4 regions of the Bacillus sp. S10(2024) genome follow, and region 2 is predicted to be linked to each of the others. Evidence: predicted binding sites of a transcription regulator. Region 2 holds the regulator's gene; each other region holds the start of a gene.
What was found. The regulator Rex, encoded in region 2, represses fermentation and respiration genes when NADH is low (regulators of the CRP and FNR family bind a similar motif). The targets are predictions, from matches to a motif close to TTGTGAAATATTTCACAA.
Positions count from the first base shown of each region.

Region 1: AB1280_RS11245 (formate/nitrite transporter family protein) is a predicted target of Rex. The motif match lies at 2,484-2,501, and genes of this name have one in related genera.
Region 3: AB1280_RS22060 (nitrate/nitrite transporter) is a predicted target of Rex. The motif match lies at 2,269-2,286, and genes of this name have one in related genera.
Region 4: AB1280_RS20360 (L-lactate dehydrogenase) is a predicted target of Rex. The motif match lies at 3,562-3,579, and genes of this name have one in related genera.

Region 1 is NZ_JBFLUR010000002.1:2,174,149-2,180,318, forward strand. Features, by position in the region: gene phaP (polyhydroxyalkanoic acid inclusion protein PhaP) at 1-313, shown strand, start outside; gene AB1280_RS11230 (MaoC family dehydratase) at 415-858, shown strand; gene AB1280_RS11235 (alpha/beta-type small acid-soluble spore protein) at 994-1,179, shown strand; gene AB1280_RS11240 (TerC family protein) at 1,566-2,372, shown strand; gene AB1280_RS11245 (formate/nitrite transporter family protein) at 2,587-3,435, shown strand; gene AB1280_RS11250 (cyclic-phosphate processing receiver domain-containing protein) at 3,485-3,799, opposite strand; gene AB1280_RS11255 (prepilin peptidase) at 3,812-4,522, opposite strand; gene AB1280_RS11260 (LutC/YkgG family protein) at 4,636-5,346, opposite strand; gene AB1280_RS11265 (LutB/LldF family L-lactate oxidation iron-sulfur protein) at 5,346-6,170, opposite strand, start outside.
Region 2 is NZ_JBFLUR010000002.1:3,305,384-3,311,553, reverse strand. Features, by position in the region: gene tsaD (tRNA (adenosine(37)-N6)-threonylcarbamoyltransferase complex transferase subunit TsaD) at 1-749, shown strand, start outside; gene AB1280_RS16690 (ATP-binding cassette domain-containing protein) at 1,057-2,982, opposite strand; gene AB1280_RS16685 (redox-sensing transcriptional repressor Rex) at 3,166-3,795, shown strand; gene AB1280_RS16680 (YdiK family protein) at 3,819-4,025, opposite strand; gene AB1280_RS16675 (CPBP family intramembrane glutamic endopeptidase) at 4,028-4,756, opposite strand; gene groES (co-chaperone GroES) at 5,287-5,571, shown strand; gene groL (chaperonin GroEL) at 5,610-6,170, shown strand, end outside.
Region 3 is NZ_JBFLUR010000002.1:4,334,525-4,340,694, forward strand. Features, by position in the region: gene AB1280_RS22040 (molybdopterin molybdotransferase MoeA) at 1-887, shown strand, start outside; gene mobB (molybdopterin-guanine dinucleotide biosynthesis protein B) at 848-1,369, shown strand; gene AB1280_RS22050 (molybdenum cofactor biosynthesis protein MoaE) at 1,366-1,836, shown strand; gene moaD (molybdopterin converting factor subunit 1) at 1,833-2,066, shown strand; gene AB1280_RS22060 (nitrate/nitrite transporter) at 2,303-3,472, shown strand; gene AB1280_RS22065 (YmaF family protein) at 3,682-4,020, shown strand; gene AB1280_RS22070 (DUF2935 domain-containing protein) at 4,420-5,259, shown strand; partial or broken gene AB1280_RS22075 (DUF2935 domain-containing protein) at 5,253-5,372, shown strand; gene AB1280_RS22080 (hypothetical protein) at 5,550-5,753, shown strand; gene AB1280_RS22085 (YjdJ family protein) at 5,854-6,159, shown strand.
Region 4 is NZ_JBFLUR010000002.1:4,019,901-4,026,070, reverse strand. Features, by position in the region: gene AB1280_RS20375 (methyl-accepting chemotaxis protein) at 1-292, opposite strand, end outside; gene AB1280_RS20370 (phosphatase PAP2 family protein) at 741-1,382, shown strand; gene AB1280_RS20365 (PTS transporter subunit IIC) at 1,483-2,496, opposite strand; gene AB1280_RS20360 (L-lactate dehydrogenase) at 2,517-3,467, opposite strand; gene AB1280_RS20355 (spore coat protein) at 3,804-4,052, opposite strand; gene AB1280_RS20350 (hypothetical protein) at 4,066-4,251, opposite strand; gene AB1280_RS20345 (TetR/AcrR family transcriptional regulator) at 4,347-4,904, opposite strand; gene AB1280_RS20340 (MBL fold metallo-hydrolase) at 4,908-5,630, opposite strand.

The DNA of each region.
Region 1 (6,170 bases), 1.1 Mb from region 2:
TGAATATGTAAAACAACTTTCTGGAAATTCCTTCAATGAACAAATGGATGGATGGCAAGAAAAATGGAATGAACTTTCCAATCATATGCAGCAGCTCACTGTGTCTCCAACAAAAACATCTCTATCTTTACTTTCACAAACAAGCGAACAATTCGAAGAAGCAGTGAAACAACTAATTAGCCAACAACAACAACAACGTGAAGAGGTTCAAAAACAAATGGAAAGTTTTTTAGAAGAATTCAAATCCATGCAACTAGACCTCGTAAAAAAGTTCGAGGAGAACTCAAAAAATCTATTTACTTCCATGAAATAAGAAAGATGTGGCAACTGACTGCAAAAAATACTCTTTCCTTTCTTTCTCCCTTTGCATCTGGATGGCTCACATTTTTCAACATGGAAAAGAAGGAGGAAGAAATGAATCCTTTTCGAGAAGCAGAATCTGTTCATGAGCTTTATTATGATGACATTCACATAGGGGATCAAGCTTCTTTAACAAAAACGATTGCAAACGAGGATATTATTACGTTTGCAAAACTTACAGGCGATGTAAATCCAATTCATCTACTTGATTCTTTTGCCAAAACAACGATGTTTAAAGAACGCATTGCTCATGGTATGCTCGTCTCTAGTTTTATTTCAACAATACTTGGTACAAAGCTTCCTGGAAAAAATACCATTTATTTATCACAAAATATCGCATTCCGTGCCCCCGTAAAGATCGGAGACACACTGCGTGTTGTCGCTGAAGTCATTGAAAAACGCGATGATAAAAGAATTATTACATTACAAACAAACATATATAATCAATACAATAAAGTTGTTGTAGAAGGTACAGCAACCGTTATGAAAAAAGAGTAGTGCTGCTACTCTTTTTTCATTTCATCCAAGAACTGTTAGTCTCTCCGATTACTTCCGCGTATGACTACTAATTAAACACATACAATAACATCATCAGCTGTTATAAGCTGAAAATGAAAAAAGGGGTATTATACTATGGCGAAAACAAATAAACTACTTGTTCCTGGTGCTGAACAAGCACTAGAGCAATTTAAGTATGAAATTGCACAAGAATTTGGCGTAAATTTAGGATCTAACACAGCTGCTCGTTCAAATGGATCTGTCGGCGGTGAAGTAACAAAACGTCTTGTTTCCCTTGCACAGCAACAATTACGTGGATAATAAATAAAATAAAAAATGGATTTGAGGCAGATATTCTCTGCCTCTTTACTACATATGAAATATTCACGCGAAAGTCTTTTAACAGGTTGACAGACCTTACTATTACTTATATAATTTACGTAATAGCATATTTCCGAAGGGGAGTAGCGTCAGAGAAAATATTCTCTGAAACAAAGTCGTCATTACGTGGAATCATATTCCTCCGGCTTTGTTGGCATATTTTATTACATATGTCTAGCAAGACCTTTGCCTATTAACGGCAGAGGTCTTTTTTGCATTCATTTCTAAATTCCTCCGCCGTTGATAGAGCTTATTTTGAGGAAAGCTAAACAATGGGGAATTTTCTTCTTTTTGTTTAGCGCTATACAAACGAGAGGAGAATGTAAATGGAACTATCTTTATTAGTGCAGTATGGTTGGGTATTACTTATTTTAGTCGCTTTGGAAGGGATTTTAGCAGCTGATAATGCACTTGTCCTTGCAATTATGGTAAAACACTTACCGGAAGAAAAACGTAAAAAGGCTTTATTCTACGGACTTGCAGGAGCATTTGTATTCCGCTTTGGATCATTGTTTATGATTTCATTTCTTGTCGATGTATGGCAAGTGCAAGCAATCGGTGCCGTTTATTTAATATTTATCGCTGTTAACCATCTTGTAAAAACGTATGTAAAAAAGAATGCAGCTCATCAAAAAACAGAGAAAAAAGAAACAAAGAAAAAACAAGAAAACTTTTGGTGGACTGTATTCAAAGTAGAAGTTGCTGATATTGCGTTTGCTGTTGACTCTATTTTAGCAGCTGTTGCATTAGCAATGACATTACCGAAAACAAACCTTGGTACAATTGGCGAGCTTGACATCGGACAGTTTGCTGTTATTTTCGCAGGCGGTATGATTGGATTAATTATTATGCGCTTTGCCGCATCCGCTTTCGTAAACTTACTGCAACGTAAACCTGGATTGGAAACTGCTGCATTCATGATTGTAGGCTGGGTTGGTGTGAAATTAGCAGTTTATACGTTAGCTCACCCTGCATTAGGCGTTATTCCACATGGATTCCCAGAATCAACTACTTGGAAAATTATATTTTGGGTTGTATTGCTTGCAATTGGTGCAGGTGGTTGGTTCTTATCAAAAGAAACAACTCCAAATGTACAACAAAATTCGAAACAATATAACGAAAAAGCGCTGTAACTTCAGCGCTTTTTCTTTTTTCTTCAAATAGAGGTGGGGTTTCTCAATTATAGAAAATGTATTATATTATACAACATTTTGTTAGCGCTTTCATTAAAAAAGGTGTCCTTTTTGTGAAATATTGAACAAACTTATTGAAAGTGAGCGCAAATACGTGTACTTTAATCATATAAAGAATATTAATAATCGATGTATTGAAGGAGCGTAATGTTTTATGCTAGAACAAGGAGTAGATTACGTTATACAACTTGCAAAGAAAAAGACAAAAATGCTAAATAACAATCCAATGGAATACTTTCTTCGAGCAGCGCTAGCTGGTATCTATATCGGCTTTGTTATTATAGTATGTTTTAAGTTAGGGAATTTTTTTCATGATGCACATTCACCTGCAACATATTTAGCATCTTCTTCATTTTTTGGAGTTGCACTTATTTTAATCATATATGGGGGAGCTGAATTATTTACAGGAAATACAATGTATTTCACCATTTCAACTTTACGAAAAGAAACAACAATTGGTGATACACTTCGCAACTGGGGAGCTTGTTATGTAGGTAACTTAGTAGGGGCAGTATTTTTCGCAGCACTCTTTTATGCAACTGGTATTTTTGAAACGATAAGTCACAATCACTTATTAAATGAAGTTGTCGCAGGAAAAATGGGCGCATCAACCATGCACTTATTTTTCAAAGCTATTTTATGTAACTGGCTCGTTTGTCTTGCCTGTTTCCTTCCTTCTCAAGTAAAAGGAGATACAGCTAAAATACTTGTAATGATGTTTCTTGTATTTGCTTTCTTCTTATCAGGATATGAACACAGCATCGCAAATCTGTCACTATTCTCTATTGCTTTACTTGTTCCACATCCTGATACAATTTCTTTTGCGAATGCAATTCATAACTTAATTCCAGTTACAATCGGTAACATAATTGGTGGATCTGTATTTGTTGGTATGGTGTATCATTATTTGACTAAAACAAAAAGTGAAACAGAATCTGTAAAACCAGAAATCGATTCCGCACAAACTGAAGAAGTTATTCCATTACCAGCACATGTAAAATAAAAAATGCGTCGAAAACAAGCATTCCAGATTGATTGGAATGCTTGTTTTTTTAGTAACTTCCAACACATTTAATAACAATAGACGAAGAAATTTCTCCAGACTCTTTTCCTTTTTGAATCCGATCTAACATATAATGTTGTCCTATCGAATCATTCGTATGCAAATGAATTTCTTCCACATGTAATCGTTCTTGACAAAATGCATCTATGAAATATAACCCATTTCTTTGACGAAATCCCATATTATAATCGATTGATAATGTATATACCTTATTATTTCGAATAAGCTCCAGCGCTTGTTCGACTGTCGTCGCTAATGTAAAGCCACCTGGGCACGGTCTTTGATCATCCATATATACATTCATATTATCCCTCCTCTACATACTGTATGTACATATTGTACCAAGTGCAATAAAAGGTGCAAAGGGAAGTGGTTCTTTATACGTCATCCGTCTAAGCGCAATAAAAATGATAAGAAAACAAAGACCAAATAAGGATGAGAAAAAAAGTGACAACAGTACCGCCTTTGTTCCAACTACAAAACCAAGTAAAGTAAATAATTTCACATCTCCTCCTCCGATTCCTGTTGGATAAATAGTTTGAATGATATATAAGAGCATAAACATAACCAGTGATCCTAATAATCCATCCGACCATAGCAATGGCTGTATAAAATAACGTTCTATTAGAAATAGTCCTGTAAAAAAGCATATAATTTGATTTGGAATTACCATATAAAGAAGATCTGTAATAGAAACAATGAAAAGAAGCGATAACAGCGTCCACGCGATAATCAGCTGCTCATTGAAACCAACAAAAACTGCTGCAAGAAGAAACAATACTCCTGCAATACCTTCAAATACAGGATGAAAATACGAGATTTTTATATTACAGTGCGTGCACCTTCCTTTTTGGATACAAAATGATAAAATGGGGATCAGCTCTTTTAGTTGTAATACATGGGAACAATGAGAACAGTGTGAGCGCGGTTTTATAATGGAATATCCGAGCGGAATTCGATAAGCAACAACGTGATAGAAAGAGCCTAATATCAAACCAGTGAAAAAAGCATATACATATAATAGCATTTTATCCTCCCCTTTCGCGCCTAGTATAACAGGAAAAGATAACATATTGTATTTTCAAAAATGTATCTTTCTCCATAAAAAAAACAGGCCCTTATTAGGCCTGTTTTTCCATTTTATACAACAAAATAAAATGCTTTTAATGGTCCATGTACACCAACGACAAGGTTCATTTCAATGTCAGCAGAGTTACTTGGCCCTGTAATAAAATTAATACAAGAAGCCGGTGCTTCTCCATTTTCTACACGTGTATTCAAATCACGTACCGCTTGTGTAATACGCGGCACGATTGTTTCACGTGGAATAATCGCTACATAAATAGTCGGTAAAAAGTGCAAAGATCGTCCTCTTCCTTTATGACTTTGCACGACAATTGTACCGGATTCCGCTAATGTATAATCACTAAAGGAAATTCCGATATTTGCCTTTTCCGCTAACTTCATGTTTTCTTCTTTCTTTGCTGGATCCCAAGTATTTACTTCTACGTTTTCACTTGGAAGTTCCGCTTCAAATAATTGCTCCAATCCATACTCTTCAAAACGATCATCTTGAGATAGCATAATTGGTCCGCCGCCGTTTTCAGTGACAACTTTCTTAATTGCAGCACTTAATTCAGCTCGATTTGTTTCAATAACAGTTGTATGAATGTTGTTACATTGTTTCTTAAATACTTCTAATAGTTCTTCTGACGAGTAATCATTTAACGTTTCTACATTCACATTATTTTTCCATACTGGACGCTGTACCCCTTCTGTTTTCCGTTCACGTCCAAGCTGTTTTGCGATATTTTCCAAAAATGCATCGCGGTTTTGAATCTTTCCTGCCATTAGTTATTCCCGCCTTTCTTATGCTCTTTATACCAATCACGGAATCTTTCTTTGCTTGGCGCTGGGAATTCACGAATTTCCGTCCAATTTTTAAGCGGTCCCACACCTTTAGAAACCCGGTTTCCGGATGTGAATGGGCTCATTGCAGCTGGCGCCATTTTCGATCCCATTTTGTATAAAGCCGCAGAAGAAGCGCCCATACTAAACATCTTCATCGCAAGTTTTTCTGCAAGCGGTGCACGTCCTTCTTTTTCCACGATTACTTGGCGGTGTTTTAATAACAAGTCATGTAATGGAATTTTTACTGGACAAGCTTCTGTACATGCCCCGCATAAACTAGATGCATATGGAAGTTCTTTATAATCATCGTAGCCACCTAAAAGCGGTGTTAATACCGCACCAATTGGCCCAGGATAAATGGATCCGTAAGAGTGACCACCAACATGACGATAGACCGGACATACATTGATACATGCCGCACAGCGAATGCATTGCAGTACTTCACGGAACTCAGAACCTAAAATTTCAGAACGTCCATTATCTACAACAACTAAATGGAACTCTTCTGGTCCATCAATTTCGTCTTCTTGAATTGGTCCTGCTACAGTTACATAACTTGTTAGTTTTTGACCAACAGCACTACGACAAAGTAAGCCGACAAGAACATCGAGCTCTTCCATCGTTGGAACCATACGCTCCATACCCATTACCGCAATTTGTGTTTTCGGAATAGACATAACAAGATCTGCGTTCCCTTCATTTGTTACTAAACAAAGAGAACCTGTGTTAGCAACTGCAAAATTACATCCTGTCACTCCGATTTC
Region 2 (6,170 bases):
GCGCATTGTTAATTGGGGTGAATGCAGCAAAAGCAGTAGCTTTTGCGCATAATATTCCTTTAGTTGGTGTGCATCATATCGCAGGACATATTTATGCGAATCGTTTAGTACAAGAACTACAATTTCCATTACTGTCTCTCGTTGTATCAGGTGGACATACAGAGCTCGTTTATATGAAAGAGCATGGTTCATTTGAAGTAATTGGAGAAACGCGAGATGATGCTGCTGGAGAGGCGTACGATAAAGTGGCGCGTACGTTATCATTACCGTATCCGGGTGGACCTCATATTGATCGTCTTGCGCATGAAGGAGAGCCGACAATTGATTTGCCTCGTGCATGGCTGGAGCCTGATTCATATGATTTTAGTTTCAGTGGATTAAAATCTGCAGTTATTAACACTGTGCATAACGCAAAACAGCGCGGAGAAGAACTTACCCCTGAAAATTTAGCTGCTAGTTTCCAGGCAAGTGTAATTGATGTATTAGTAACAAAAACAATAAGAGCAACAGAAGAATATGGTGTAAAGCAAGTGCTTCTTGCTGGTGGAGTAGCAGCCAATAAAGGATTACGAGCACGCTTAGAGGAAGAGTTTACAAAGAAAAAAGATGTTGAACTTATCATTCCTCCGTTATCCTTATGCACAGATAACGCTGCTATGATTGCTGCTGCTGGTACGATTGCATATGAGCAAGGAAAGAGAGCAACGTTAGCATTAAATGCAAACCCTGGTTTGGATATTGAATCATAATTCAAGAACGGTTAGTTGTGGATAGAGAAATCCTTTTTGATAAAAGATATAATTTTATACACAGAATTAACCACAACATGTGGATAAAACCTACATTATCTGTTGATAATGTAGGTTTTTTTGTGAGTATAAAATGTGGATAAATATTATCGTTCTTGTGGATAACGTGGAAAACTTTTGTTTATATTGAAAATATAAAGGTAAATCTGTGAATATTACTGTGGATAAAGTGAAACTTCCATCAGTGGGATCTTACTATCCTAAAATAGCAGGATAAATAAAACGGTCAGTGTAATCACTGACCGTTTCATAGTTGTAATTCTTCCCATTCTTCCATACATGCTTCTAATTGTTCTTGAAGTGTTTGTTTTTTTGCTGTAATATCACTGGCTCTCTCGTAATCAGCGTATACTTCTGGAAGACAAAGTTGTTCCTCTAATGCCGCGATTTGTTCTTCAATTGCTGCAATCTTTTCTTCTAGTTCTTCAATTCTACGCATACGTTGGCGTTCTTGCTTTTTACGTTCTTTTTCTTCGATGTAATTTAATTTTTCTTGTGCCACTTGTTTTTGTACAGGTTTATTTGTTTCTTGGTCTTCAAGTTCAGCGCGTTCGAGCATTTCATTTTTCTTTTCTATATAATAATCGTAATCACCGAGGTATTCCTCAGCTCCACCCTGGGATAACTCAATCACCTTTGTGGCAATGCGATTAATGAAATAGCGGTCATGGGAAACAAATAAAATCGTTCCTGGAAAATCAATAAGCGCATTTTCTAAAATTTCTTTGCTGCTTAAATCTAAATGGTTGGTCGGTTCGTCTAAAATAAGTACATTTGACTTTTGCATCATAAGCTTTGCAAGAGCTAAACGTGCCTTTTGTCCACCGCTTAAAGAAGAAACGGGTTTTAGAACGTCGTCACCAGAAAATAAAAAGTTCCCAAGTACTGTGCGAATCTCTTTTTCTGGTTGCATCGGATAATCATCCCAAAGTTCATCTAATACACGTTTTGATGATGTTAAGTTTGCTTGTTCTTGGTCATAATATCCGATAGAAACGTTAGAACCAAACGAAATAGTACCGTTTAAAGGGCGAAGTTTATCCACAAGAGATTTTAATAAAGTGGATTTTCCGATTCCGTTTGGACCGACTAGCGCAACACTATCACCTCTCGTTAATTGGAAACGAATGTTTTGAATAATTGGCTCATTCTCATAGCCAATTGTCACATCTCTTACTTGTAATACATCATTACCACTTTGTTTATCGATATCAAAGTGGAAAGAAGCGGATTTTGTATCGCCGATTGGTTTGTCCATAAGTTCCATACGATCTAATTGTTTTCGGCGGCTTTGCGCCCGTTTTGTTGTAGACGCACGGGCAATATTCTTTTGGATAAAATCTTGCAATTTTGTTACTTCTTCTTGCTGTTTTTCGTAACGTTTCATCTCTTGTTCATATAGGGCCGCTTTAAGGTCTAAGTATTTACTATAGTTTCCTGTGTACTTTCGACTTTGTTTATTGGAGATTTCATATACTTGTGTGACAAGTCTATCTAGAAAGTACCGATCGTGTGAAACGATTAAAATAGCCCCAGGATAACCTTGTAAATATTGCTCGAGCCACGTTAATGTATCGATATCTAAATGGTTGGTTGGCTCATCGAGAATAAGTAAATCTGGTTTTGTTAATAATAACTTCCCGAGAGCTAAACGAGTCTTTTGTCCACCGCTTAATGTGGAGATTGTCGTTCCGTGTGTTTCGGGAGGAAAACCAAGACCGCTTAAAACAGAACGAATATCAGCTTCGTATTGATAGCCGCCTTCATTTTTATAGTCTAATTGTAGACGATCATATTCTGCTAACAATTTTTCATAAATGGTTTCATTTGTGAAGTTCTCTTCTTTTCCCATTTCTTGTTCTAGTCTGCGGAGTTCTTTCTCCATGCGTTGTAAGTGAAGAAAGACCGTTAGCATTTCATCCCAAATTGTTAATGATGTTTCAAGACCAGTGTGCTGCGCTAAGTAACCGATAGATACATCTTTCGGCTTTATAATTTCGCCGCCGTCATGGGATAATTCTCCGGCAATAATCTTTAATAATGTAGACTTTCCTGCGCCATTACGCCCGACAAGTGCAATACGATCGCGCGTCTGTACTTCTAACTTAATGTTTGAAAGAATCACTTCGGCGGCGAACAACTTGGAAAGGTTATTCACTTGTAGTAAAATCAATGTTTTCACCTCAAATATTTTCTTAACTTTGCCATGATTATATTTCTCAATCATACTAAAAATAGTGTATAGTTGAACATAAATAGAGAAATTCTCTCTCTATTATACAAGGAAAACTATCAATGCTAAACTTCCGTACATGTTTCAATCACTTGAACAGATAGGAAGAGAGGAGGGGGTTGCATGGAGCAGCCTAAAATTCCGCAGGCAACTGCCAAAAGATTGCCTCTATACTATCGATTTATCCAAAACCTATCGTTATCTGGTAAGCAACGCGTATCATCTGCAGAATTAAGTGAAGCGGTGAAAGTGGATTCAGCGACAATTCGAAGAGATTTTTCATATTTTGGGGCATTAGGGAAAAAGGGATATGGCTATAATGTAAATTATTTATTGTCGTTTTTTCGCGAAACACTTGATCAAGACGATGTAACACGTGTAGCATTAATTGGGGTAGGTAATTTAGGTACCGCTTTCTTACATTACAATTTTACGAAAAATAATAATACAAAAATTGAGATGGCATTTGACGTTGATGAAGAGAAAGTTGGAAAAGAAATCGGCGGGATTCCAGTATATCATCTGGATGAGTTAGAAGAGAGACTATCGGGTGATATAAAAGTGGCAATATTAACAGTGCCTGCTTCTGTTGCACAAGCTGTAGCAGATCGCTTATCACATACGAGCATACAAGGTGTTTTAAACTTTACACCTGCTAGGCTAAACATATCAGAACATATTCGAATTCATCATATTGATTTAGCGGTAGAGTTACAAACGCTCGTGTACTTTTTGAAAAATTATCCACAATAAAAACGCAGGAATCTCCTGCGTTTTTATTGTGGATAATTTTTCTGGCTATCTTTTTTCGGTTTAGAAAAAAGAAGGCGAATTGCCAAATTAAAATCAACTGTTGCCATTATGGCAAGTAGTATTGTGTAAAAGTTCCAAATCGTGTCTTTCACACTTGTGATTGCTAAGTATGTAAATATACAACCTAGAAGAAAATACAAAGTTGCCATAACAAATGGTGAATTTCGCATGTTTAAAATCCTCCGATGAATCCTTGCAGTTTTTCAGCTTTTTCTAGATAGGGACGAAGTACGAATGTAATTAACATAACATTTGTATTCATCATAACATGAGCCATAATTGGTACAATAATTCGTTTTGTTTGTACGTATAAAAATGAAAAAACAAGTCCCATGGAAATATACACTAATAAATGTGTAGGGTCAAAATGAATGAGAGCAAATATAAGCGAACTTACGATTGCTGCGATAAAGAAGTTATATCGTTTATATAGTGTGCCAAATAGAATTTTTCTAAATACAATCTCCTCAAGAATAGGAGCAAATATAGATGAAACAATCATAAATAATGGCGCAGCTTTTATAATATCGATAATGTTTTGTGTATTTTCAGATTCTGCTTTAATTTTAAAAACTTGTGTTTCAATTGTGCCAGCAATAACTTGGGCAAATAAAGCAAGAAAAACTCCTAGAATAATCCACCCTATCGTAGCAGGTATGTTTGTTTTTCCGCGATTCCATTTTTCGGATTCTGTATCATTACGGAGTAACACAAGGATGATGATAAGAGCGATAAAGAAGCTAATCAGTCCCCAATGTGCACTTGCCAGTTGAACTTTTTCTTCAAAGGTCCGGTGTCCATTATTGTATACTCCGCTTTTTAAAAGAATCCATCCACCGATTATACCTGATAATTGCATCAAAATATATGTAACAATAACCCACCAATATTGTCTCTTCAATTTCGTAACTCCTTTTTGAATTTTTTGTAAAGAAAAAGGAAAATGCTCTATCCATAGAGAAAACAACTTATGGCATCTTTCTTATTGTAACATAGGAGAAGGTGAAAAAAAGATGGAATCTCTATCATGTGCAAGTTAAAAAACGCCATAGGCCCCTTTCTTTTTAGAGGAGGACGAGAGTAGTTGGCCGTGCTTAGAAGCAGTCAGAGCCTTTTCCTGCCACATACGATGTTTATAAACAAAGGGAGCAAGTAACGGTCATGTTGTATTTTGTATAGCAGTGACTTAATATGTCGGAAAATTAAAATGGATATATGTATCAATGCATCTTCCATTATGTAATTATTAAGTAAGGTATAAACACTTTGGAACAAGTGGAAGAGGGGATAAAATAGTTTTCCGAAAAATTACGATTTTTTCACTTGCAAAAGAAAATGAGATTCTTTATTATAATAAGTGTGTTAGCACTCGAAGTGTTAGAGTGCTAATAAATATAAAATTTACATAATAAATTGAGGAGGTTGTTGTTCATGCTAAAGCCATTAGGTGATCGCGTTATTATTGAACTTGTTCAGGCAGAAGAAAAAACAGCAAGTGGTATCGTACTACCAGACACTGCAAAAGAAAAACCACAAGAAGGTAAAGTAGTGGCAGTTGGTACTGGTCGTGTGCTTGAAAATGGTGAGCGTGTTGCTTTAGATGTAGCTACAGGAGATCGTATCATCTTCTCAAAATATGCAGGTACTGAAGTGAAATACGAAGGTACAGAATACTTAATTTTACGTGAAAGCGACATCTTAGCAATTATTGGTTAATTATATAAATCTTTAAAAATTCAAGGGGGTCAAATATTATGGCAAAAGATATTAAATTTAGTGAAGAAGCACGTCGTTCGATGCTTCGCGGTGTCGACACTCTTGCAAACGCAGTAAAAGTTACACTTGGACCAAAAGGTCGTAACGTTGTACTTGAGAAAAAATTCGGTTCTCCGCTTATTACAAATGACGGTGTAACAATCGCAAAAGAAATTGAATTAGAAGATGCATTTGAAAATATGGGTGCAAAACTAGTTGCAGAAGTTGCTAGCAAAACAAACGATGTAGCTGGTGATGGAACAACAACTGCAACTGTATTAGCGCAAGCAATGATTCGTGAAGGTTTAAAGAACGTAACAGCTGGTGCGAATCCAATGGGTCTTCGTAAAGGTATTGAAAAAGCTGTTGTAGCAGCAATTGAAGAATTAAAAACGATTTCTAAACCAATCGAAGGTAAATCTTCTATTGCACAAGTAGCTGCTATTTCTGCTGCTGACGAAGAAGTAGGACAATTAATTGCAGAAGCGATGGAGCGCGTTGGTAACGACGGCGTTATTACATTAGAAGAATCTAAAGGATTCACAACAGAATTAGATGTA
Region 3 (6,170 bases), 1.0 Mb from region 2:
GTCCGTTTCAGTCAGGCGATAATATTTCTCGTAAGGGTGAAGATGTAAGGAAGCATCATGTACTTGTTGAAAAAGGAACGATGGTTAATCCAGGAGTGGCAGCGCTTCTTGCAACGTTTGGTTATAGTGAAGTAGCTGTCATAAAGCGTCCGGTTATTGGAATTGTGACGACAGGAAGTGAATTGTTAGAAGTTCATGAGCCGCTTGAACCAGGGAAAATTCGCAACAGTAACTCATATATGATCGGTGCGCAAATTATGCAAGCAGGAGGAACGGTTCGATATTATGGCCAATTTGCGGATGACTTTGATACTTGTTATGAGATGGTAAAAAAGACAATGGAAGAAGTCGATATTCTCATTACGACAGGCGGTGTGTCAGTTGGTGATTATGACTACTTGCCAGCTATTTATGAAAAGCTTGGAGCGAACGTACTGTTCAATAAAGTCGCGATGCGTCCGGGAAGTGTAACGACAGTAGCAGAAGTAAATGGAAAGTTATTGTTTGGATTATCAGGGAATCCATCTGCTTGTTATGTTGGATTTGAATTGTTTGTACGTCCGGTTGTTCGAACATTTCTACAGATGAAAGAGCCTCATATGTACCGCAGCGATGCCGTTTTAATGAAGGGGTTCCCGAAAGCAAATCCATTTACACGCTTTGTTAGAGGGAAAGTAGAAATTGTAAACGGAAGGCTGCAAGTTGTGCCAGTTGGACTTGATAAATCCAGTGCGGTTTCTTCACTCGCTGATGCGAATGCGTTTATCGTTTTGCCAGGTGGCACGCGTGGTTTTGAAGAAGGTATGACAGTTACTGTCCTTTTATTAGACAGAGAGCAAGGAAGTGAGTGGCCATGGAAAGAGCCGTTCCAGTCTTACAAATCGTAGGGTATCAGAATAGCGGGAAGACAACATTGACAGAGAAGCTGATTAAAGCGTTAACAAATGAAGGTGTGAAAGTAGGAGCGATTAAGCATCATGGGCACGGAGGATATCCAGAATTGCCCCTGCAAAAAGATAGCGAACGTCATCGCCTGGCTGGAGCAATTGTCAACGCAGTGGAAGGGGATGGATTATTGTCTTTATCCGCTGAGCGCGACTGGTCTTTAGAAAAAATCATTCGTTTGTATACGTGTTTTGAAGCGGAAGTCATAATCGTTGAAGGATATAAAAAAGAACGATATCCAAAAGTTGTTTTACTTCGGTTAGAGGAAGATGCTTCTTTATTAGAAAGTGTCGAAAATGTGATTGCTGTTATTACATGGAATAAGGCTCTAAAAACAGGGCAAGAACATTATCAAGTCTTCCATATAACAGAAGATGAAAAGTATATAAATTGGTTCGTACAAAGAATGAGGGATACAAAATGACAAATACGTATTTTGAAGTAGTAGATACACCGATTTCTATTGAAGAAGTAGCGCAGAAAGTGATTCACCGTGAATGCGGCGCTGTGACGACATTTATTGGTACAGTGCGAGAATTTACGAAAGGACGCCGTACGCTTTACTTAGAATATGCTGCGTACCGTTCGATGGCTGAAAAAATGCTTGCCAAAATTGGGGAAGAAACGAAGGAAAAGTGGCCAGGAACATATGTGGCAATTTCGCATCGCATCGGCACATTGCAAATTTCTGATATTGCGGTAGTTGTTGCTGTATCAACGCCGCACCGAAAAGCTGCATACGAGGCAAATGAGTACATTATGGAGCGAATTAAACAAATTGTTCCTATTTGGAAGAAAGAGTTTTGGGAAGACGGTGAGAAGTGGATTGGCGATCAATTAGAGCAAACATCGTATCCAAACGGAGAGCCAGGAAAGGAGAATGTAGAATGATTACAGTGTTATTATTTTCTCATTTACAAGAAGAAGCTGGAACACACCAATTACAAATTGATGTACAAAACCTTACGGTAGCAGAGCTGAAGGAGCTTGTAACGAAAGACTACAATGTTTCCCTTTCACAGCACATAATGGTAGCAATTAATGAAGAGTATGCAAATGAAGACGATATGATTCAAGATGGTGATGTTGTTGCGTTGATTCCACCGGTAAGCGGCGGGTGATTCTTTCCTGCCTAATCATGATAAAGTGAAACTTCCATCAGTGGGGGCTTTATCCCCCACTGATGGTTAGTTGAACCAATCGGGCTTTTACGGGCAGTTATCCTTCACCTATCTTCTTCGCTTCTCTCAATCTTGAGGTGGAGGATTATTGCCCGCGAATAGCGGGAAAGAGCGTGATTAGGCAGGAGGGAAGCAATAGAAAATGTGAAATATTGCACAAATAGGGGGAGAGATTAATGAAAAATCAGAATTTTCAGTTAGGGTTACAAACTTCAAATCTTATACTTGGCTTTATGGTATGGGTGATTTTATCTTCTTTAATGCCATTTATTAAAGCAGACATTGCATTAACAGCAGGACAGATTTCTCTTGTCACGGCAGTACCGGTAATTTTAGGTTCTATTCTTCGCATTCCAATTGGTTACTGGACCAATCGTTACGGAGCAAGAAAACTATTCTTTATTAGTTTTATTATTCTATTATTCCCTGTCTTTTATATTAGTATAGCAACATCGATGCTAGATTTAATTATTGGCGGTTTATTTGCCGGAGTTGGCGGCGCGGTATTCTCTGTAGGGGTAACATCTCTTCTGAAATACTATCCGAAAGAAAAGCATGGTTTTGTAAACGGAATATACGGAATAGGAAATATAGGAACAGCGGTTACATCCTTTCTTGCACCAGTACTTGCAACTTCATTTGGCTGGAGAACAACGGTACAAATGTATTTAATCTTACTCGCTGCATTTGCATTAGCAAACTTCCTGTTAGGAGATCGTAACGAGAAAAAGGTAAATACATCATTAACGGAACAAATTAAAGGTGTATATAAAAATGAAAAACTTTGGTTCTTATGTATTTTCTACTTCTTAACGTTTGGTTCGTTCGTCGCATTTACAGTTTATTTACCGAACTTCCTTGTATCTCACTTTGGCTTAGCGAAAGTAGATGCTGGATTACGTACAGCTGGTTTTATCGCCTTAGCAACAATCATGCGTCCAATTGGGGGCTGGCTCGGCGACAAATTTAATCCATTTAAAATTTTAATCTTTGTCTTTACCGGTTTAACATTAGCAGGAATTATTTTATCATTTATGCCAAAGATGAATGTATACACATTCGGATGTTTATTAGTTGCTTTTTGCGCTGGTACTGGAAATGGAACAATCTTTAAACTTGTACCAATGTATTTCTCCAAGCAAGCTGGTATTGTAAATGGTCTTGTATCGGCACTTGGCGGACTTGGTGGTTTCTTCCCGCCATTAATCTTAACGTTATTATTCCAACTAACAGGCCATTATGCAATTGGGTTTATGGCGTTATCAGAAGTAGCGCTTGCTTGTTTAGTTATTACTGTTTGGATGTATAGTCAAGAGAAGTTAGTTGCGATGTTACAGCATAGATAAAGAGTAGAAGAGGGTGTTTCCAAGTTGCGATTTTGGAGACATCTTTTTAAATTTTTTAGGAGAGATTGTTCATAGAAAGCTCTCACCAATCAGGCTCTCCTTTTCTAAAAGCAGTAGGATAAATTTGAGAGGAATTATCTCGATCGTATAAGCATACTAGTTTATAGAGTTTATCTTTATGCATAAGGGGAATGAAGAGAATGGATAGAGTGAACAGGGTGGGAAAAGATGATTTTGTTTCTGGTTTTGTGCCACATCATAACCATGGGTCAGTGGATTATACATCTGTTGTGGGCGGGCATGTACATCAATGCCTAGATGTAACATCTCCCCCCATTAAGACACAAGAGGGCGGGCATATACATTATACAGAAGGATATGTATTGTTCGAAGATGGACATACACACTATTACAAGGCGTATTCAGGACCAGCAATTCCAGTTGGAAACGGAATGCATGTTCATTATTACGATTTTTATACGACGGAAAATAATGGGCATAAACACCATGTTAAGGGAGTGGATCAGCCTGCCCCGGGTGATAAATAAAGTGAAACTTCCGTTCGGAGATGCCTTTTCTCCGAATGGTCAGTTGAACCAATCGGGCGCATGCCAGCAGTTATCCCCCACTTATCTTCTTTGCTTTTCTCTGCATCTTGAGGTGGGGTTTTACTGCCCACGATTAGAGGGATCAAGTTATGTTAAATGGCAGCTTGTTTTTGTTCTTAATAATTAAAGCGCCAGCGCCTAATAGTAGCTTCAGGACAGAAGAAATCACGTTGGAGTCGTCTGTTTGGTAAATAAATTAGAATTATTATTATTTATGTTGTGATGAATAGAAAGAATAAGATTATTTTTATAGCCAGACTGAACTTTTATTGCTGGTATTTTTACATATATCTATTCATAGGAATAGAACTAGCATAGTATTTACTGGAGGGATTGAGAATGGATAGATTACATCCTGATACGGGTGTTACATCTGGAGCGTTTGTTGAACGATCATTAAATGAAATTCGTTTTTGGTCTAGAATCATGAAAGAGCATTCTTTATTTCTTCGATTGGGGTTTAGATGTGAGGATACTCAACTAATCCAAGAGGCTAATCAATTTTACCGATTGTTTGAACATATCGAACAAATTGCGCATTCCTATACAAACCAAACAGATCCTGAGCAAATAAAAAGATTTAATTCAGAAGTACAACAAGCTGCAACTAATATTTTCGGATTTAAACGAAAAATTCTAGGATTAATTCTCACATGTAAATTGCCAGGGCAAAATAATTTTCCACTGTTAGTTGATCATACAAGTAGGGAAGCTGATTATTTTAGAAATCGTTTAATTGAATTAAATGAGGGTAAATTGAATGCTCTTCCTGATGCCATTATTAAAGAAAATGTTTTCTTTTTAAGGATTATGGCAGACCATGCTAAATTTATTGGTCATCTTCTTGATCCATCGGAAAGAAAGCTTGTAGATATGGCCCGGAATTTCAGTAATGATTTTGATGAATTGATGTATCAAGCAATTGACTTAGAATCTATGAAACCACAATCTCAAACAGTGCCTCTTTTAGATCAATTTCTGGATCAAAATCGTGTGTCAGTCACATCTCTTCGGGACTTTAAGAAAACGGCACGTGATTTAATCGAGCAATGTAAAATAAAGAGTATCATTCACCCACTATTAGCAGACCATGTTTTCCGTGAAGCTGATAGATTCCTTGAAATAATTGATATGTTTGATGCGCATCTTACAAGCGTTAAATCACAATCTAGAATGTAATTAATCCTTTACTAGCGGATCACGTTGTAAGAGAAGCGAAGCATTTCCTCTTTATGATTCACGCTTTAGAACAGCGATTAAAACTAAAACAAATGGAGCAATTCGGACAGTAATCATATAGCTAGGATTCTCTAGTTTTAATATGGATATTGAATTATACTCTACAAACCTTTATTATGAATATATTGGATGTTATGTATTATTTTGGATTTTTGTTTTTTGACATATCAATTGCAAGATTTGCGTTGGCTTTTATGTCAATTGTATATACATAGTAAAGGTGGATTTACATGTTCTTTCAGAAATATAAAGGTTTAATTCTTGCAGTAGCTGGTGCTGTTATTTACATGGTCACAACACTTTATTTTCAAGATTTAGAATATGTATATAGATTGTGTATCAAAATATTTGCGGGAATCATGATAATTGTTGGAGGGATTATGATCGAGGATTCAAATCGCTTCTATAAAAAGCAGAGAGATAACAATGTATGACATATGATCGTTTAAAACGATACATGTACAGGAGAGTGCCTACCGAGTATAAACTTGGAGGCGCTTTGTTTTGTTTATAAAATAAAAAGGAGAATAGTGTATGAAAGCAAGGTACATCGTTCAATTCGGGATAGCAATTATCTTCTTCAGCGTTTCCGCTCTTATTAGTTGGTACGAAGGAAGTAATCTAATCGAGGATTCATTTGAATGGAAATATTCCGCTAAGTTTACGAATTATTTTAAAGGGCCAGTTTCAAATTATGACGACATTTTGCAAATCGATTTTTTTGTATATGCAGCTAAATTTTATCCGGTGCCAGTACTAATTATGGTTGCGAGTTTTGGGTATATATTGTTTTTAAGTATGTATCTTATTTTGAAGAAAAGAGGCATTTATAAAGTTTAGAAGTAGTTATG
Region 4 (6,170 bases), 710 kb from region 2:
CATTATTTTTGTTTCGTGCTTGCTCCATGTTACTTACTAATTGTTCATTTCTTTGTTCGTCTGTTGTAATCATAAGTTCTGTCAGGTTCTTAAGTGTATAATGAAAATTAGATTCTACAGATTCTATCCAGTAAATCGGAAGTAACCTTTCTTTATACATACTTGCAGAAGATTCACCTGTTTTCTTTAATCCCATAACTCCTATGATCGATAAAAGAATACATGCAATAGTGGCTGTAATCATTAACATGTTTAATTTTGTACCAATTTTACTATTTTTTAGAAATGACATTAAGTCACGACCTCCTTGTTTATCTTTATATTACGTTAAATAGTTTATAATAAAAAAAGAGAAATAGCGATATGTAATATGTATCGTTATTTGTCTTTTCTTTGAATAAATAAGGTGGTTAATAAAAAAAAGATTATAGAACGTTTTGACTGTGCCAATTCTCTAGCTAGCGTTTTAAACAAACGTTTGATTAGTGCCATAAAATCGAACATACTACTTAAACAAACGTTTGATTAAGGCATAAAAAACGAACATACTACTTAAACAAACGTTTAATTAATGGTAACTTCTCTTAAGCACACCTGCATCAAGACCTCATAATATGATATAGTGACAAAACTGTAAGGTTATTTGTAAAAAATGTTAGAAAAATCGATGGTTCATTTATATGTTTTATATTATAATTTTTCAAGTTCTAAGTTATTACATTACAAATAGGAGAATTACTATGAAAAATAATAAGTTTTCAGCCTTTATCCCATTATCTTACCTACTCCTACTTATACCTGTAAGTGCCCTTTATGACGTGCTCAATCACTCCACAGTAGGCGCTGTAAATGTAACAACAAAAATAGATGAATGGATTCCATTCACAAAAGAATTTATCGTTCCATATTTACTTTGGTTCCCTTATTTATATGGCGCTCTTATTTATTACTGCTTTGCAGATCGAAAACTCTATTATGTTACATTAAGTAGTGTCCTATTCGGGAAACTCACTTCCTTTAGCGTCTATTATATGTGGCAAACAACAGTAACACGCCCTGAAGTAATCGGCAATGATGTATTTGCTAATTTAGTACGCTATATTTATAGTCTCGATCAACCAGTGAATTGTTTTCCTAGTATTCACGTACTCACAACATTTGTCATTATGATTACAGCCTTTAAGCGAAAGGAACAAAGTAAATGGATGTACTGCCTGCTAATATTTGTTGGTGTGCTCATTATTTTGTCTACCTTATTTACAAAACAGCACGCCTTTGTAGATGTGGTAGCAGGTGTCGTACTAGGAAGCTTCCTCTATGCAGCCATGCACTATGTATTTGAATCACGTGAGCAAAAGATTACTGTGCAAGCCGGCGTATAATCTATAACAACAAAAGCAGACTGTGGCTTCTTCAGTCTGCTTTTCTCTATGTAAGAGGAGATTTTCAAATTGGCATATTTTAAAACACTCTTACTAGTCTTTAAGATTGTGGTACAGTCATGTCGCCAGGTTTAATGCGACCTGTTTTTTTCAAAATCATATACAGTATATAAGAAACAGCTACTGGAATTACGATATAAGTAATCATCATCGCTGGAACAACGCTCAATCCTTTGCTTGAAATCAAATTAATTGGTGCGATTAAAGAACTAAGTCCAAGACCTGCAATTTCTTTCCCTGCTGTGATTTGGAAGACAAGCGCTGATACAGGACCTACAATCGCACTCGCAACAACAGTTGGTACAAGAATCATTGGATTTCTAGTGATATTCGGAAGTTGCACTTTCGGTGTACAAAGAGCTTGCGCTAAAATACCGCCTAAATTATTTTCTTTCGCAGAAATAACAGCGAATCCAATAAATTGAGCGACGCATCCTGCAAGTGCAGCACCGCCTGCCACACCATCTAAGCTAAGTGCAATTGCTAGAGCTGCTGATGACGCTGGAGACATTAATAACAACCCCCAAACAACTGCAAGTACAATAGACGCGATAAACGGGTTACCAGCTGAGCTATCTTTAATAAATTCCCCAACTGTATTTAAGACCGGCGTAATATTTTGAGATAACCAAATACCGACTAAACCTGAACCTAATATTGACGCAAACGGAACGAGCATCATATCTAAAGCTGTTTTTCCGCTTAACCGTTTACCGATATAAATCGCTAGCGTCGCTGTTAATAACGCACCGATTGGTTCGCCAGTTTTAATCATTAAACCGGCTGTAGTAATCGAAATCGCTCCAGCTCCAATCGTTCCTGCAACCATCGCTGAGAAAATGACAAGTCCATTTGCTCCGAGCATAAAAGCAATCCCTGCTCCAATTGCCGGCGCCATAAGTGATTTCGCAACAATTCCGATTGTAATTAACGTTGGAATATCGACAATTCTTCCTATATTCTCAATCAGTAGGCCAATTCCAAGAGATACGAAAATACCTTGTGCAATTCCTGCAGACCCTTTAAATATACGAGGCATGATATATTCCTTCATCTGTTTTACCTTCATCTAATCTAGCAACCAATTATTTTCATATAGTCACGTAAAATATCATTTGATTGTGCAAATTGACTTTCTTCAGCTTCTGTTAAGCTCAGCTCAACAATCTCTTTTACACCATCTCTTGTTATGATAGCTGGGACACCTGTACAAATTTCATACTCACCATATTCACCATCTAGAATTGTTGATACAGCCATAACACGATAATCATCATTAAAAATAGAACGTGCAATATAAGCTAAGGAGTTCCCGGTGCCGTAATAAGTTGTTCCTTTTCGTTTAGAAATTTCTAAACCCGCTTTTGCAGTTTGTTCAACAATCGAATCTAAATCAATATCTGCAAATCGTTCTTTTTGCTCTTCTAAAATTTGGAGAATTGGTTTTCCGCCAACTGTTACGTGAGACCAAGCAACCATTTGTGAATCGCCATGTTGTCCTAATGAGTAACCGTGAATGCTACGCGGATCCACCTCAAATATTTCAGACAAAATTGTTCGTAAGCGAGAAGAATCTAAAGATGTTCCAGTACCAATCACACGGTTTCTCGGAAGACCGGATAGCTTCCAAACTTGGTAAGTCATAATATCAACTGGATTAGAGGCAATTAAGAAAATACCTTGAAATCCGCTGTTCATAACCTCTGACACGACACTTTCCATAATTTTCGCACCTGCTCTTAAAGTATCCAGACGACTTTGTCCTGATTTTGGAGTAGGTCCTGCTGTAACAATAACAATATCCATATCCTTACAGTCTTCATAAGTTCCTGCATATACTTTTGTTCTTGTATTTGTAAAATTCATGCAGTGTGACAAATCCATCGCTTCGCCAACTGCTCGTTCATGATTAATATCAATTAACACTAATTCTTCACAGATTCCTTGATTCACAATAGAATACGCACAGCTAGATCCAACTAACCCAGTACCTATAATTGCAACTTTTCTTGTACTTCTATTCATGATGATCTCCCCTGCTTCCTAATATAGCCTTCTTTGTTTTATATAACTCACACGTTTTATTATAGAAGCTTTTACCATAGAAACCATGTACAACTTGTGAAAAGTATCACAAATAATATAGACATTTTATGTCCCTTTGCACATAATTCCGACAAAGTTCCGAATGTTTTATTTTCACAAAAAAGCGGGTAACGTCTCGATTACGTTATCCGCTTTGAAATATTTCTGTTTTTATCCCGCTATTTGCGGGCAGTATTACTGCCCGTAAAAGCCCAATTGATGAGAGCTGATAATTAGCGGGCGATGAAGGTAACCCCCACTGATTAAAGTTTCACTTTATTGTGCATTCAATTGACTTTTTAACTGCTGTACAACCATTGGATTTGCTGCAGCTGCTGGTTGATAATAGCCTTTTTGCATCGCATATTCATATAAATTACGTTGCCTTACTTCATCTTGATTACGAATTTGAATTAACGTTTGATGTAATTGTTCATTATTCGCTTGCGCAATGTAATTTGCATAACCCGTTAAACTTGCATTTAACCCGGCTAAGTAATCGTTCACCATATCTTTTTCATTCATATTCTCTGCACTCCTATCCTAGAAACGACATTAATCGCTGTTTCGTATTTTGTGCATCTTGCACATCTTTTTGTAACATTTGCTTCAGCTGCGGGTCCGTACATGTCTGTGCATACTCTTGTAATTTGTTAATAACTGTTGCATGCCCGCCAATCAGATGACGCAAATTTTCTACTTCAAGTTCAGTTAAATTTTGCATTGTGACGACCTTCCTTTCTTTGTTCATTCACGATTTAGTATTTATTTCTTTTGAAATTGTATGCACGAAAAAACCTTAGAATCGCTTCTAAGGTTTTATCCTTTCATCACATACAGTCCTTTAATAAATGTTTCCAATAATAAATGTAAACTCACATCTAACTCCAGCGGCAACCCAAATCCGCCTTGTTGTTCAATTGACGCAAATCCGTGACAAATACTTCTTAGTCCGCGCGTCGCATGAAGTACATTCTCTCCTTCTAAGCCGTATTGCTGTAAAACCCGAAGACAAAGCTCTACAATTCCGTCTCCTGCTTGTTGCACTTCTTCATCCCGTAAAAAAGTTGCTTCATACAATCCAGGATGTTTTCGGACAAATGATACGTACGCTTCTCCTAATGCATGAATTGCTTCGTCCATACTTTTATCCTCAACCGCCTCTTTCAGTGCCCCGTGTAGCTGCTTTATTCCGTAAATACCAAGATGCTTTCGGACATCTTGTAACCCTTCCACATGATTGTATAGAGAAGGAGAACGTATTCCCAGCCTTTGCGATAATGACGCTAATGTTACTTCTTGTATGCCATTTGTATCTGCGATTTCTGCCGCTGTGACTACAATTTTCTGTAATGTAAGTCCGATTCTCGGTGACATAAATTAACCCTCTTTCATACTTTCTATATTTCGCTTTGCTTCCTCAATGGCACAGTCTATTGCAGCGCCTGGATTATTTATCATTTTTCCATGCCCTGCCGCGAGTAAGGAAGGCTCATATTCTCTTAGCCTTTCTGCACTCTGTAATGCTACTTCTTTACTCCACGTTGCCATTGCAGGAAACGGAAACCAAAATTTCATTTGTCCCGAAACAGCTGTGCCCCCTCTTGTTTGAAATGCATCTCCTACAATAAGAGCGTTATTTCGTGTATCAAGAAACGACATGGAGCCTGGTGTATGTCCAGGTGTCATAATCGCAAGAAGCGATCCAATTCGGTCTCCATCCTCTAATAAAAAATCTGGTCTCGTCTTCACCTTTTTAGGTACACCGCCCTTTATCGGCGTATTCGGTTCATCTCTTTGTAATGTCGTATCTCCTTCTAACAGCCTTGCGTCCCGCTTAGAAATATAAACTGGAACATCAGGAAGTACTTCTTTTAATGCGTCTAGTGCACCGATGTGATCATCATGCGCATGTGTTAATACAATATTAGTAATCGGCTTTCCTATTTTCTCAGCCGTTTGTAAGATGCCTTTTGCGCTATATGGCAAAGCCGCATCAATTAAAGTTAAACCATCTTCTTCCTCTACAAAATAACAATTTATAGGAAACACTCTTGGTAAAAATGACAATTGATATACTGTTTTTTCGTGCACCATTCTCATATTTCCAGCTCCCCTTCCGAAAACTAATGGTATTAGTTTCATTATACTAATGCCATTAGTTTTCGTCACTAGAAATTCCATTTTTGGGCAAAAAAAGAAGTAGCCGTTTTATATTAAGTAGTTCCGATAACGTGAAGAAACATTAGAATAGCATTGTAAATCAAGGAGAAAAGTCGTACAGGTTTTATTCTCGTTTTTTATTTTTATATAAGATTTTATTGAGTTTTAACATGCTGATATTGGCTATTGTCACACAAAAATTTCAGGTGTAATTTTTGTTGTTATTTGAGGTTTTAAGGGGGTGAAAATCTGAAAAATAAGGTAATTTATGTTAAAATAATTATAGAGATTATGATGTTGCTTAATTTAATTAAAGGGCAGGTTTATGGTAAAAACTAAATTAGTAATTGATTTATGAGAGGGCTGTTGTTTTTGAAATATTACCTATTACTAGCAACTAATATTACATTGTTGATAACGTTTTTTGTTGATGTGTTTAATGATTGGAATAGTGTATGTGGAATAATAGGTTTCTTTTGT